3 regions of the Psychrobacillus sp. FSL K6-1464 genome follow, and region 1 is predicted to be linked to each of the others. Evidence: riboswitches for the same ligand, from Rfam matches in the RefSeq annotation. Region 1 holds a riboswitch; each other region holds the start of a gene.
The links. A riboswitch is a leader RNA that binds a small molecule or an ion and turns the genes downstream of it on or off. The one in region 1 is predicted to bind thiamine pyrophosphate.
Positions count from the first base shown of each region.

Region 2: linked by a shared signal. The riboswitch ahead of MKX39_RS09070 (3-oxoacyl-ACP reductase) and the one ahead of thiT (energy-coupled thiamine transporter ThiT) in region 1 are both predicted to bind thiamine pyrophosphate.
Region 3: linked by a shared signal. The riboswitch ahead of MKX39_RS01125 (YkoF family thiamine/hydroxymethylpyrimidine-binding protein) and the one ahead of thiT (energy-coupled thiamine transporter ThiT) in region 1 are both predicted to bind thiamine pyrophosphate.

Region 1 covers NZ_JBBOOP010000001.1:2,908,886-2,914,075, forward strand. The annotation lists gene MKX39_RS14815 (M3 family oligoendopeptidase) at 1-1,246, opposite strand, end outside; gene MKX39_RS14820 (tryptophan-rich sensory protein) at 1,404-2,132, shown strand; gene map (type I methionyl aminopeptidase) at 2,423-3,172, opposite strand; gene thiT (energy-coupled thiamine transporter ThiT) at 3,220-3,801, opposite strand; TPP riboswitch at 3,867-3,958, opposite strand; gene MKX39_RS14835 (M20 family metallopeptidase) at 4,063-5,148, shown strand; gene MKX39_RS14840 (DUF4870 domain-containing protein) at 5,180-5,190, shown strand, end outside.
Region 2 covers NZ_JBBOOP010000001.1:1,842,668-1,847,857, forward strand. The annotation lists gene thiM (hydroxyethylthiazole kinase) at 1-70, opposite strand, end outside; gene MKX39_RS09065 (NtaA/DmoA family FMN-dependent monooxygenase) at 156-1,475, opposite strand; gene MKX39_RS09070 (3-oxoacyl-ACP reductase) at 1,555-2,307, opposite strand; TPP riboswitch at 2,454-2,554, opposite strand; gene MKX39_RS09075 (hypothetical protein) at 2,767-3,141, shown strand; gene MKX39_RS09080 (hypothetical protein) at 3,419-3,799, shown strand; gene MKX39_RS09085 (YjdJ family protein) at 3,901-4,380, opposite strand; gene MKX39_RS09090 (amidase family protein) at 4,588-5,190, opposite strand, start outside.
Region 3 covers NZ_JBBOOP010000001.1:214,078-219,267, forward strand. The annotation lists gene MKX39_RS01115 (ABC transporter ATP-binding protein) at 1-114, opposite strand, end outside; gene MKX39_RS01120 (ECF transporter S component) at 101-682, opposite strand; gene MKX39_RS01125 (YkoF family thiamine/hydroxymethylpyrimidine-binding protein) at 684-1,265, opposite strand; TPP riboswitch at 1,346-1,452, opposite strand; gene MKX39_RS01130 (2-hydroxyacid dehydrogenase) at 1,674-2,633, shown strand; gene MKX39_RS01135 (LysR family transcriptional regulator) at 2,778-3,668, shown strand; gene MKX39_RS01140 (ABC transporter substrate-binding protein) at 3,917-5,190, shown strand, end outside.

The DNA.
Region 1 (5,190 bases):
TTTCCGCAACACCCATGGCATATTGACGGTTCATCCAATGTACTGGTCTTAAAGCATATGAATGGAAGGCATGACCCAATTCATGAGCTAACGTAGAAACATTGGACATAGACCCACTATACGTCATGAAAATGCGTGATTCCTCTGATACAGGCATTCCTGTACAAAATCCTCCTGGACGCTTGTTTGGACGATCCTCTGCTTCAATCCAACCTTTTTCAAACGCATTTCTTGAAAATGACTCTAACTTTGGTCCAAATTCTTTAAAATGTTTTAATATAAACTCAGCACCTTGTTGATAATCCATTTTCTCTGTAGAAGTACTCACGGGTGCTTCTAAGTCGTACCAATGCATTTGTTTTTCGCCTAGCATTGCCGATTTTTTGTTTAAGTATTCTACGAATGGAGCTTTATTTTTAGAGATAGCTCCCCACATTGCATCTAGTGTTTGTTCACTCATACGATTAATATGAAGAGGCTCTTCTAAAACAGAATTCCATCCTCTTTTTTCATAAACTGCAAGGCGGAAGCCAGCAATATGATTCAATGTTTTTGCAAAGAACTCCTCTTTATCTGTCCAAGCAGCTTCAAGTGCTTCAAATGATTCTTTTCGAATCGTTGCATCTTCATGGGAGCTCAGATTATTAACCTGTCCAACTGACATTTCTTTTACTTCTCCATCTATTGTAAGTTTAATACGAATATCACCTACAAGTAAATCATAAAGTTGTCCCCATGAATGATAGCCATCTACCTCAAGTTTAGTAATTATGTCTTCCTCTTTTTCAGAAAGCATTCTTTTTGCTTCTTCTCTCCATTCATTCAACACAAATGCAAATGAAGAAAGCTCAGGTGTTTGAAGTAGATCTTCCCATACAGATTCCTCTGTTTTACTTAGCACTTGTTGAATTGTGAGCATTTGAGAAGAGAATCTAGCATAAAGTGACCCTATCTCACCTTCTAATAATGCTGCCTGCTTATCAGTTGTATCCTGTGCCATAAAGCAACCTATTACTGCTCCAGCTTCAGATAAATTTGTTGCGATATCTTTTAATTGTTCTATTGTTTGCTCAATAACGGAGACATCTGCTATAGATGTCGGTGAGTTAAAGTCTTGGAGTTTTGCGTCAAAACTGCTTAGCTTTCCTTTTACTTCATCCAAATGGCTTCTTAAAGATGGAGAGCTACTGCCCCCTTCAAAAAAGCGATCAAGATCCCATACAACCGAATAAGTTTGTTCAATCATCTAAATATTCCTCCTATATTGACAATTATATTAGATTTCTAGTATATCATGTTTTCCTCATACAGATTGTCCCAATTTCGTCACATAACATTCATAATTCTAATTTGTTGTTGGTATATATCAAAGGTATACTTATTAAATAGAAGGAGGCAGCTGAATGTTTAAAATAATCCTTTTAATATTATTTTTTATATCTACTGTAATCGTTAAATTACTATCTATTCTACTTCCCATAAATGGTCAAACCAGTGGCGAGATTTTCAATAGACTTCCCGTCTTTTTTACTCCAGCAAATTATGTGTTTTACATATGGATTGTTATTTTCATCTCATTAGCTTGGTGGATTTGGAATATGATGAAAGATTACAAGTCTTCTCATCCTATCCCTACTAGACGCGTTCTATTATACGGGGCATCATCTGTGTTATATATTTTGAATATATTCAGTTGGCATTACGAACTATTTGGTTATGCTTTTGGTATTCTCACTGTCTTACTAAGCTGCTTGTTTAAATTATATTTAACCTATCCTTTAGATGATATAAATCGAAAAAATCGGTTACCAATTTCCTTCCTTTTAGGATGGACATTTATCAGTTTCTTCATAAATCTATCTTATCTCCTCACGTTTTATGAATTCGGTGGATTTGGTATGACAAAATCACTTTGGGGTGTTATCTTCTTAACCATTGCGACAGCGATAGCTCTTCACTTCCGCTATCATTATTTTGATCGTCTTATGTCAGTTGTGTTTATCTGGACTTTCGTCGGGGTAGCAATCCAACACAACTTTAGTCAACTGCTCCTGACCTCAGCTTCTCTTTTCCTAAGCTGCGTCTTGGTCGTTGGGATAATTTTCCTTAAGAAAGGTTCCAGAACCCCTTAAGGTTTGGACAGACATTTTACAATATTAGAGGCTGTTTGTGGTAGTTGTCACAAACAGCCTCTCTTTTTTCGTTAAACATATTTATCTGTCTGTCTCCTACAACTTCAAGAAATAGTTAATGTATTTTTAAATAACTAGATCTAAATTTTTTCTAAGCGAGGAGGCTGAGGCAACGCCCATGGAAACCGCCCATCAGCCGAAAAATTACTATGAGCACTGACTTCGTAGTAGGTCATACTCATAAATTAAAAAACGCCTTCGAAAGAGTAAACTCTTGAAGGCGTTTTGTTTTAATCTAATTTAGTTAATAAAATTGGTGCACCTTTTGTGACAACAATTGTATGCTCAATCTGTGCTACTAAGGATTTATCAGGAGTGATAAATGTCCAACCATCACCTGATTCAACAATATGCTCTGCCTTCGCAGAAATAAATGGCTCAACTGCTAAAACCATTCCTTCTTTTAATATTGTTGGATCCCATGCATCATAATAATTCAATACATGTTGAGGAGCTTCATGAAGTGATTTCCCAATACCATGTCCAGTTAGGTTCATAATAACATGCAAGCCATTATCTTTGGCTTCTCTAGCTACTGCTTTACCAATTTGGTTCAATCGTGAACCTGCTTTAACTTTTAGCATTGCACGCTCAAATGCACTCTCAGCTACAGCACACAACTTCTCTTTCTCTTCATATCCTTCGCCTACGACAAAAGAAATTCCTGTGTCTGCAAAATAACCATCAAGTGATCCTGAAACGTCTATATTCACGATATCACCATCTTTTATAACACGAGCGCCTGGCATTCCATGAGCTACTTCCTCATTAACACTAATACAAGTATATCCCGGAAAATCGTATTCTCCCATTGGTCCAGAAATCGCGCCATGCTCTTTAAATAGCTTTCCGCCGATTTCATCTAACTCTTTCGTAGTCACACCAGGTTTAGTAGCAGCCTTCATTACATCTCGAATTTCTGCAACAATACGCCCTATTTTTTTTAATGCTACTAACTCTTCGTCAGTTTGTACAATCATCTTAACAAGATCCCTTCTTCACTAAATGTATTCTAATCATACCATATTTAGTGAAGATTCGGCAGTGTGAGGCGCGGAGCTTTAACAAATAATATGGAACAAATGAAAGCTGCTACTAAAAATACAGGAATCATATAAGTAGAATTATAGATCAACGAATACAAAATAACATTTTGCTCACCAGCAAATTCACCAAAGAATAGAATACCTGAAGTTACGTGTGCTAAATAACGAAGAAAAGCTGCGATGAACGTTCCCAAGACAACTGCTCTAACCATTTTCATTTTATCCTTTTGTTCAAATGCATGTAAAAACGCAGGTCTCAGAAAACCAGCAAAACCAGCTACCATAAATGCGATGAAATAATCTATTGCTACTTGTGCTATCACTATTTCAAATGATAAGGGAGCTGCGTAAAAACGGCCTGTAACGACTTGTAATACACCTATTAAAAATCCAGTTGTTAAACCTGCTACAATACCACGACGAAAAGCCATTAAAATAACAGGTACTAAAACGAATGTAACTGATCCACCTTGCGGCATTCCAAAGCCGATCATATCTAAAACATATCCTAAAGCTGCAAAAATAGCGATTTCCATTAATATTAATACTCGATTATTCTTCATGACAATCCCCTTTTTTTGACCACAAAAAAAACGACCCCCGGGATAGACCCAGACATCGCGCGATTGTCAGTTTCCATCCACATCCCTACGCAAGTATTAACTTACAGGTTCGAAGGGTACTATCTCAGCCGTATCAACGGCGCCCCTTGTGGTTTGAATTATTTAGTTCGAGTTCATTGTAGCTGAATAGATAAAGTATTGCAACCTTCTTTTGTTCTTTTGTTATACTTGTAAAAACTATACGCGTAAGGGGATGTTTACATGATTACATTATTAAAAGATTTAATACGTATCAAAAGTGACACATTGGAAGGCGCAAATAATGCTTTGTTATTTTGTGAGAATTGGCTAGAGGAACGAGGTATTACTACTACGATCTTAAAGCATGAGGAAAAACTGATGCTTGTGGCAGTAATAGGAGACGGTGATAAATGTATGATTTGGAATGGTCACGTAGATGTTGTTCCAGGAGAAACTTCACAATTTCAGCCTTATATTGAGGGAGATTATTTATATGGTCGTGGAACAGCTGATATGAAAGCGGGAGTTGCAGCGATGATGCAAGCCTTTTATGAGCTATCTAAACAACCTGAAAATCTTGCTCAAAAAATCCAACTACATATCGTAACCGATGAGGAAACAGACGGAGAGACATCCAAATTTTTGGTCGATCAAGGATATATCGGTGACTTTGTTATATGCGGAGAACCTACCCATCTACAAATTGGCTTACAGGCAAAAGGAATTATCCAGTTTGATGTAATACTTAAGGGCAAATCTAGTCATGGCAGTCGTCCTTGGGAAGGAATAAATGCAATTGAACAAGCGTTTCTTTTTGACCAACAGCTTCGCAAACTTTCTTTTTTAACAGCAAGCAATGAGTTCTATGATTATCCTTCCTTAAACTTGGCAAAAATACAAGCAGGAGAACGATATAACGTAGTGCCCGATGAGTGCATAGTAAGTTATGATCTTCGTTACGTACCCGGACAAGATATGCATAGTATTCTTTTAGACCTCCAAACGTTGACGGAAGAATTTCCCAATAGTGAAATACAAGTGCACACTACCGCTCCTGCAGTAACAACTGAAGCTATTAACCCATATATCGAACGTATTGCTCAGGTCACTTCACAGTTTATAGGAAAACCTGCTGTGTTATTTGGGCAGCATGGAGCAGCTGATGCTCGCTTTTATGCAGAAACTGGAGCAGGCGCTATTGAGTTTGGACCAAGTGGTGGGGATTGGCATGGTGAAAAAGAATATGTATCTATTTCCTCTACGGAAACTTATAAAAACATCTTAGTCTCCTTAGGTAAAAGTGAGAAAAATATCATAATTTCGTAGGATATATTAGAAAGAATAGAGGTGATATAAACTGGATAATCC
Region 2 (5,190 bases), 1.1 Mb from region 1:
GAAAATTCGCCACGACTTTGTTTGTCATACAATGTACGATTGGTGATTGTTCACGTATAGATACATTCATCAACAACTTCCCCTTCCACATCCCAAGATTGTCTTTCTCAATCTTGATGCCGTAAATAGTGATTCCTGGTGGATCATGGACCAACTTAACTAATTCCTATTGGTAACCCCAAATGCTCACGGAGGGTATGCCCCTCATATTGCTTTCTGAAAATATCCCTTTTTTGCATTTCAGGAACAATGAGTTCAACAAAGTCCTCTAAACTACCAGGCAATGTAGGAGGCATAAGATTAAATCCGTCTGCTACACCCGCCTCAATCCAAACCACCATCTGATCCACAATTTTCTCAGGAGTACCAATCAGCGTGAAATGTCCGCCACCTGCATTAAGGTATCCTAAGAGTTCTTTTACTGTAGGTTGAGTATCTTTAATAATTTCTAATATTGTTTCGTATCGTCCAACCGGACCCATAAATTCTTCTGCCGGAGGTAATGGAGGTACTTTTAGTTCAATGTCCCATTTAGAACAATCTTGCTGGAGAAAGAAGCTCAACTGTTTTAAAGCCGTTTCTACAGGTAATTTCTCATCTAACGCTGATTTTTTGGTAAGCGCTTCTTCATGAGTACGCCCTACATAAGTGACTAAGCCTGGGAATACTTTAATATGTCGATTACAGTCTTCGTATTGCTTAACCTGTTCATCCAACTTCTTGCGGTACTTTTTCGCTTGGTTTAAGTTCCATGACACTGAATAGACGGCATCTGCATATTTCACAGCTAATGCAATCCCTTGTTTAGATGCCCCTGCTTGCATGGCTACTGGTTTGCCTTGAGGGCTTTTTGGCGTCGTGGATGGGCCCATCACTTTAAAATAGGTCCCATTGTGGTCAACAGGTTGTATATTAACAGGATTGATTAACTGTTTTTCTGCTCGATTATATAGAATCTCCTTGCTGTCCCATGATAGAAATAGTTTATTCATTAAAGCAGCAAATTCTTCGGCCTTTTCATACCGTTTATCATGAGAAGGCAGTTCCGGCATACTATGATTTAATGCTTCCTCGTCCCTCATTGAGGTAACGAGATTCCACCCGACACGTCCGTTTGTAATGTGATCTAGGCTTAACAGTTGTCGCGAAGCAGTGTAAGGATTCGAAAAGGTACTTGAGATTGTTGAAACTAATCCCACATAATTTGTCACTTGAGAAATAGCAGTTAAATTGACCACTGGATCTAACCAAAATGCTGGCATTTCATTTGGGTCGTTGGCAGGGAATGATTGATTGTCGGCAAAGAACACCGCATCAAAGCAACCCGTTTCAGCTAACTGTGCTAAGGATTGGTAATAAGAAATGTTCCCGATGCATTCAATGCTTGAATCAGGCATTAACCAAGCAGCCTGATGATGTCCACATCCATACAGCAATACGCCTAAGTGGATTTGTTTTCTTTGATTTCCTTTCATTAGCTACTCCTCTACCTATGTCATGAGTGACTGCTTAAATCGTCTATTTTTGTAAGACTATCTATTGTAAATTAAGTTACTAGTTCATTGTCAAACCGCCATCTACTGTTAAATTCTGACCTGTAATACCATCAGCATTTTCTGAAGATAAATAAGCGACCATATTGGCTACATCTTCGGGACTAGTTACTTTCTTCAAAGGCGTTGATTGAGCAATTAAATCGAATACTTCAGGAGTTGTAACAGAACTGGCATCAGTCGTTTTTAATAATCCACCTGAAACTACATTTGCTCTTATGCCGAATTGTCCCAGTTCAGCGGCGATATTTCGCGTAAAACCAATTAGTCCAGCCTTTGCTGTTGTATATTCATGATAAGGAACAACAGGGTTTTGATACAAATTGGTACCAATGCTTATAATACTTCCATTTCGTCGTTCAATAAATTGAGGTATAACGCTTTGGACTACATTAAATGCGGCTTTTAAAGTGCCGTCTAGTTGTTTTTGATAATCCTCCCAAGTAAGTTCTGTAAAGGATTTCTGTTTGTTTGGATCAAATTTGAAACCTACCAATGCATTGTTGACTACAACATCTAATTGACCAAAATATTCGGTTGCTTTCTTTACCAAGGCATCGACTTCTGCCCGATTTGTGACATCTGCACAAATTGCAATTGCATTATCTTTACCTAGTATAGAAACAAGCTTTTCAGCGGCATCTTTACTTTTATAGTAGTTAATAACCACTTTAAATCCTTGTTGTGCCAATTCTTTTACAATAGCTGATCCCAAACCTCTACTACTGCCCGTTACCAATACTGTTCTGTTCATCATAACCACTCCCATGCTGTTAGTTTTGCTGAAACTTAAATGATAAAGTGATAGATATAATAAAAAAACGCAACCTTCCTTTAGGAAAGTTGCGCAAATACAAATAATTGCATAGTAAAAATTAGGCATCATCAGCCTGCTATTATGTATTAGAATCTACACTTTCCTCCGCTAGTATTAACTAGTTCAGGTTCAAAGGGTTTGAGTAAATACTCATCTCAGTTAAATAACACCCCTAGTGATTATATTTAAGTTACTCTCAATGTATAGTTTTTAGAATTTTATGTCAAGTCTTGTTTGTTAGGTGTTAAGGCATCGCTAAAATAATCAAGCCATTTTTCTCACAATAACTGGGCTTGAATCTGTATAGCATATATAAAATTACTTATGAAGCTTTCTCTATTTTATGTATTTAAGTACCTTTGGAACATGATTTGAATATAATAATGAGGTGAAACTATGTGTATTTCAACTAATATAATCGAACAACAAGCTTTTTTGATCAGCGATAAGATAATTAATAACTCTATATATAAACCAGTAAGTTTGGATTTTATTGATGAGAAAAATGTTGGGATATCAGATTTTACAATGAAAAGTTTCAGAGAAGAGATACCACTAATTACAAGGGTAAATTTAGAAAACAGTGAAGGATTACTAATTAGTGTAGAACCAAATGAAAATGGTTTAAGGTGCGCTATGGGGGAAATTTCTTATAAAGCTTATAAAAAACTGCAAAATCAAGAAAGTAGACAGTTTATTTCGTATTTCTTCGCTATATCGAGCATTTTTCTATTGATATCCTGGGCCTCTATTAGGTGGTTTTTTATATAATTCTAATGGAGAAAAAGACTAATAATAAATGGATAACTTAAAATGAATTGTAGAGAGGATCTCGACTAGTCAAAAAGAAAAAATAAATTATTAAATGTAAATTTTATTGAAATTGGAACTCATTTTATTTTCAAACGTATTTAAGTAAATAGCCATTTTGTAAAAGAAGTGTTAAAGATGGCAATACAAAGTAGGTGAATATTTGATTACAATAAAGAATTTACAGCAGGTAATTACTTATATTCAGTATAAATTTAAATGAACGGAGGTGTGGAAAATGGTGAAGAAGATTGCGATGGGATTCTTGTTCATGCTACTCGCTGGTTGTGCTGTAATTGGTGTTAGCACGTTGCACTTTGAAGGAGAAAGTGACCATTGGTTAGTAAAATATAAAGCAGTGGATGATGGGAAATCACAAACAGCCAGCTACATTATTGACTATATCGGTGAAGGGGATCCTCCGGAAACATTTGATTACATAGTTTCCACTAGCATAGCTAAGAGCGAGCAAAAAGTTACGGATGCGAGTTTTAAAGGAAAGGGCAGGCTCGAAGAAGGGAACATTCAACATGAAGTAAGGGTAGCGGAAGATGAAGTTATTGTGGCGGAATTTTCTTGGGATGGTAAAACGGAAAAAGTCGTATTAGAACTTAAATAAACGGATTACTCAATATACGGTTGCTTTACTTCAACAAGGAGTAAAGCTTTTTTCTTATTGAGCTAAAGCACCCGTTAGTTTAAGTGAAACTCTTCACATTGTTATAATTCAACGGTCTCCTTGTTCTTGAAATTTCTTAAGCCCACGAACATTGCAACAGCTATACTAATTAGTCCACTTACTAAAGCAATCCAGAATAAAATCCTTCCGCCAATGGTTGGTGAATTAAAAATAAAACCACTAAGTAATAACATAATACAACTTAATAATCCCCAAAATCCTGTAGTCCATTTAGACTTACTTTTTATAAGAAGATAACCAACTACACTCAAAATATAGAATGCACTAACTATCATAATAGCGGGAAATAGTGGGTGAAATTTAGCTGCATAAACAAAATAATCAAGTTGATTAATATCACGACCATTCGTAATCTCAATGTTAAATAATTTAGTAAATGGTGTTGAATACCCCCATTCCAAAGAATTATTGGTTATTGTACTTCCTTCATACCAAGCTATAAATGTTGATACCACTAAAGTAAAGATTCCAACGATAAATTGCAACACATACTTAAACATTTTTCGTCCTCCTAGTAACCTCCATTTATTACCAAGACGCCTTACATTACTTTCTGCATTAGTTGCATAACAAATCAGACTGTTTCTCGTTAGTTTTATTTTGCTAAAGCACCTCGTTAGTTGAAGAAGGATTTTTAGATATATTTGAATCAATTGTTTTCTAGGTTGATTTAACTGTTCATGAGGAATGAAGTACATCTTTCTTTTTCATATTAATTTGGGTCTTTTCCGATGTTTTGTGGCTTGTTCAAAGGCATAAGCAAGTTTGATTAATATACCTTCACTAAAAGCAGTACCAGCAAAAGTTATACCAAAAGGTCTTCCACTTTCCTTGTATCCAGCAGGTAGAGCAATAGATGGATATCCAGCTTTAGCAAAGATTGTCGACCCTATATATGAAGGGAAAAGAATTGCATCAAGGTCATACTTTTTCAAAGCAAAATCAATCCCAGACTGAGAAAAATATAAATCATCAAGTTTTGCATTCAAATATTCAGGATTTCTTAACGTATTAGGTAATCCCACAATTTCCTCCAACTTATTCTGTCCGTATTTCAATGCCCTATCTGCATTACTCTTGTTAAACTGAATCAGATCGGTTATAGAATGTACAGGTAAATGCGAAGGGAGTTTGGAAAGATAATTTTCTAGGCTATGTTTCAACTCTGATACTAGTACCACCCTTTTCCACTCTCTATGAAAAGAAGGAATCTCGATATCTTCAGTGACCATAGCACCTTCTTGATTTAAGGTCTGTATGGCACCCTCAAATAATCCCGCATCATATTCTTCAGATCCATAAAACGCTTT
Region 3 (5,190 bases), 2.7 Mb from region 1:
CACAACCCTGGAACCTTTTTGTACTGCAAATGAAAAGTCAGTCAAAGTCCATTTTTCCTCATCTGGATATCGAAAGCTGACCTTCTCAAACGAAATGACGTCATGCACGAGCATCACCTTTTTTCGGTCGTGAAATAGCGTATCCTCGAAGAGAGCCTGTTGCTAGTAAGCCATCGGCAACCGCTTTACCTCCAACACCAGCAAGGAGAGCTCCACTCAATATGCGAATGCCAAGCATCAGCGCAACATAACCAGTACTGAATACCGTAAAGCCACCTAACAAATACCCGTAGGCAAAACTAAATACCGAAGATCCCACACCCGCTAGGATTAGAATCCAAATATCAAAGCGTTTGTATCTAGTTGCAGCAAATACTGCTTCTGCCCCTAAGCCCTGAATAACACCTGATAGAATTAGTCGGGGTCCAACGGCATTTCCTAACAACACCTCAATGGCAGCGGCGATTGTTTCTGAAATAACTGCAGCACCTGGCTTTCGAATAATATACATACTAATAATAGACACGATAAACCAAATCCCAAAAATCCATTCATATGCAATCGGACCTATAAATCCAGCCCAAATATTACCGACATGCAAGAACAATAAATACACAATGCCAAATACAACGGCAAGTAAAGACATTAACACGATTTCTTTTAGCTTCCATGATTTCAGCATGTTAACGACCTCCATGAGAGGGGCTGTTAATACTCATAGAAACGGTCATAACCAAATGCTTATGCTCATCTGAGCGGGCATTCGTGAATGCTTCTTCATAAAACGCAAACACATCATGAATATCTCCATGAATACCACTCGCATAATGCATGGAATCATTAAACACACCTTGTGCTTTAGCACGATCCACTTCACGGTAAATAATGTCCATATAACTCGGGTTATTCATCGGGTATAGAGCAAATTGAGAAGATACATATTGTTTTGTTATATCTGTGTTGGCAATTATATCGCCTTTGTCTAGATAGACATCTCCTGCAGAATCACCGGGGCAACCAGCGGAAAAAGTACCGGACAGTGCAATATGTTCTCCTGTTTTAGCAGCATGCAATGTAATTGCTTTTGCCACATTAAATACATGTACTTGTTTGCCACGAATAACCGTCGACACATCATCTGTGTGCATCCACACATTCGTCGCATCCGTCTCCTTCAAAGCACCTTTAATCACTTTGATAAAATCATTTGTCATCGGATGTAACGAAAAACGAAATCCGATAATTGGGCTCAATCCACACTCCATTTAAAAAACCTCCCTGTATTTTTTCATAAAAAAAGACCACATCCGTGAAGATGCAGCCACTTATCCAATACAAAAATATTAGGGAAGTCACCGCACTTCCTCACGCAGGTATTATCCTGATCGAGTTTTAAGGGATCGGAGCAAAATGCTCGCATCTCAGCCAAAGTGGGCACCCCTAGTGCGCAAAACGGTATGTAGTTTTTAATATGCCCAAAGTATAACGTAGCTATTTGAAGTTGTAAATATGTTTGCAAAATTTCCTACTTTCGTCCATGCTTTATCTAACCCGATTGTTTGAGGGCTGGGTGAATCATAATGGATATTTGGAGAAACACCGGAATGTTGGGGATAATCACCCGAAAGCACCAGAGAAACACAAGAATCCATAACTCGAGGGAGGATAAAGTTTTGAAGAAAATATACATAACTCGTAAACTACCCGAAGAAATCATTGAGCCTTTAAGAAAAAAGTTTGATGTACAAATGTGGCATAGCGAAACTATTGGAATGACAAATGAAGAAATAATAACAAATGCTAAAGACGCGTACGCTCTATGGACGATGTTATCCGATAATATCGATCGTACACTAATTGAAAGCCTTCCAAATTTAAAAGTAATTAGTAATTTTGCAGTGGGCTATAACAATATAGACATAGAGGCAGCAAAAGACCGTAGTATTGTCGTAACAAATACTCCGGGAGTATTAACAGAGACAACAGCAGACTTAGCATTTGCTTTACTATTAGCAACTGCTCGAAGAATAACAGAAGTAGAACAAGAAATTCGTTCGGGTAACTGGGATTCCTGGTCACCAATGCAATATACAGGAATGGACGTTTTCGGTGCAACACTCGGTATTGTAGGAATGGGACGTATAGGGGAAGCGGTTGCTAGACGTGCGAAAGGCTTTGATATGAATGTGTTATATCATAATCGCTCTAGAAAACTAGATGCAGAAGAAACGTACGGCTTTACTTACGCGGAATTAGACGAATTACTTAAGCAATCTGATTTTGTCATTCTATTAACTCCACTTACACCTGAAACAAAGGGACTTATAGGGGAACGTGAACTTAATATGATGAAAGAAACTGCAGCAATTATTAATGTCGCACGAGGTGGCATAGTAGATGAACAAGCTCTTTATGAAGCACTGGCGTCGAAAAAGATATGGGCTGCAGGACTAGATGTATTTGAGCAAGAGCCTGTACCGGTGGATCATCCTCTACTAACTTTACCTAATGTAACGGTGTCTCCCCATATCGGTAGTGCCAGTATCCGCACTCGCCAAGCGATGATGCAAATGAATGCAAAAGATATAGAAGCAGTTTTAGAAAATAGAGAACCTCAAAATAGAATTCTCTAATACTTAAGTAGTGGTCCTCATATGCAGGGCCACTCTTTTTGTTACTTGAAATGATGATCGACATCAGTAAGTGCAAATGATAAACTATAATGAAAACGATTATCATTATCAGTAGTGATATTCATATAAAAGGGAGTCAGTTGCATGCTAGATAAAATGCAAATGTTTATCGTTCTAGCTGAATGTCGTTCATTTACAGAGACGGCTCGTAGAATGTTTTGTTCTCAACCAACAATTAGTCATCAAATTCAACAGCTAGAAGAAAAATATAAGACCATATTAATTCAACGTAAAAATAGACAAATTGAATTAACAGAGCAAGGGGAAGTTTTTTTACAATATGCTAGGAAAATATTATTACTAGATAAGCAAATGGAACAAGAATTGCACCAAGTAAATTCTCCACTTTCCGTACACATAAGTCATTACATAGCTGAAAAATATTTTGCGACTATTTTACCTCTCCATATAGATGAATTTGAACAGCAATCATTCTCCATTAAAAGCAATTGTTATGAAAGCCTTAAGGAAAAGTTACTTCTTGAGAAAACAAATTTTGCAATTATGCCAATCTATGAGAATGACTCAGAATTTCAACAAGCATATAAAGTGGACTTATTATTTGAAGAGGAATTATTTTTAATAATGCATTGCAGTCATCCGCTGGCAGGAAGAAAAGTGATTTACGCACGAGATTTAAAAAACCAAACTCTCTTACTACCAGAAAACTTGTATTTGCAACAACTAATCAAAGATAAAATCGATCAAAAGAATGCACAAGTCCAATATATGCAGATGACGAATTTTGAAATTATAAAACAAGCTGTCTTGTCTAGTATGGGTATTTCTTTTTTGCCCTTAAAAATAATAGAGCCTCTTTTAGGTCAGAACAAGATTATGGCGAAGTCGATTCATGGACTTTGTATTAAACGTCAAAATGCAATTGTATCTAATCCACAAAAAATGCTAACCCAAAGAGAGTTAAATTTCTGCAAATACGTCAAAAATCAATTTATACATATGGAAAGCCTTTGAGTGCCAATAGAATGAACTAACCCAAGCTTCTTATAGCTTGGGTTTTTCTATATTTTCAAATCTAGTTTGCAACTATTAATAAAATGAATAATACTATTTATTTATTTTATTGATAGCGCTTACTTCCATGGAGCTAGGTGAAAAGTCGATATGTGAATTATAAATGATATTGAGAATCATTATCGTTGGTGTTAAAGTACGAAGGCAGGAATAAAAAATCAATTATTTAATAAAAAGGAGAAAGCATAGTGTATAAAGGGATTAAAAAATTATGGGGCTTACCGCTTATACTATTAGTGTTTTTAGTAGCAGGTTGTTCATCGAATGAAGCTAAAGGACAAGCTGATGAAACAAATTTAGAAGGTGAAGGAGCAGTAACGGAACAAGTAGCAGAGTTAAAAGTGGGGATTCCATCAGATGTTGGTCCATTAAATATATATACCGGAAACGTCGACTGGTTAACTGATTTAGTATATGACAAATTATTTTCACCATCGCCATATGTAGATGAACCGATTCCATGGTTAGCAGAGTCTGCAGAGCAACTTGATGATACAACTTGGATTGTAAAGGTACGTGATGGTATAAAGTGGCATGACGGGGAAGACTTTACGGCAGAAGATGTCAAATTTACATATGAATACTTCCGCGATGGTTCAGCCAACCGCCATACACATCATGTTAGCGAAGTACCGAAAATTGATGAAATTGAAGTTGAAGAGGATGGAAAAACGGTTCGTTTTGAGTGCGCCTATGCTTGTCCATCACTAGCGAGTATTACCTTTGCCGATTTGCCGATTTTACCAGAGCACATTTGGAAAGATGTTGAAAATCCACGTCAATATAATAAGTTAGCTGTAGGAACAGGTCCTTTTGTTTTAAAAGAATATGAAGCAGACCAGTATTACAAATTTAAAGCGAATAATGAATACTTCATGGGTGAACCAACAGTTGCTTCCATAAATATGCCGATTATAAAGGATGCAACAGCTATGTTTAACGCATTACGTGCAGGTGAGATTGATGCATCTACGCGTACAGTACCAGCTGAATTACAAGATTCATTTAAAAATACCGAGGCGATGAAGTTAGCAAAAGTATCTCCATTATCTATTGTCCAATTCGGTTTAAATTATGAACGAAAGCCATTTAATACAGAAGAGGTACGCCGAGCGGTATCTCTAGCGATAGATCGTCAAAGCATTGTTGATACTGTGTTATTAGGTCAAGGACGTGCTGGTTTAACTGGATATCCTCACCCGGATTCTCCGTGGACAAATCCAGATTTATCGACACCATATGATATAGCGAAAGCAACAGAAATTCTAGACTCACTTGGCTACAAAGATACAAATAATGATGGTTTTCGTGAAACACCAGAAGGTGAAACGTTACGGATGAATACAATTGTTTCTGCAAGTGAACCTGTTTATGTGCGTGTAGCTGAAATGCTGAAGGAGCAATTAAAAAATATAGGGTTACAGTTTGAAGTAGAAGCAATGGATGCTACGACTTATGCAGC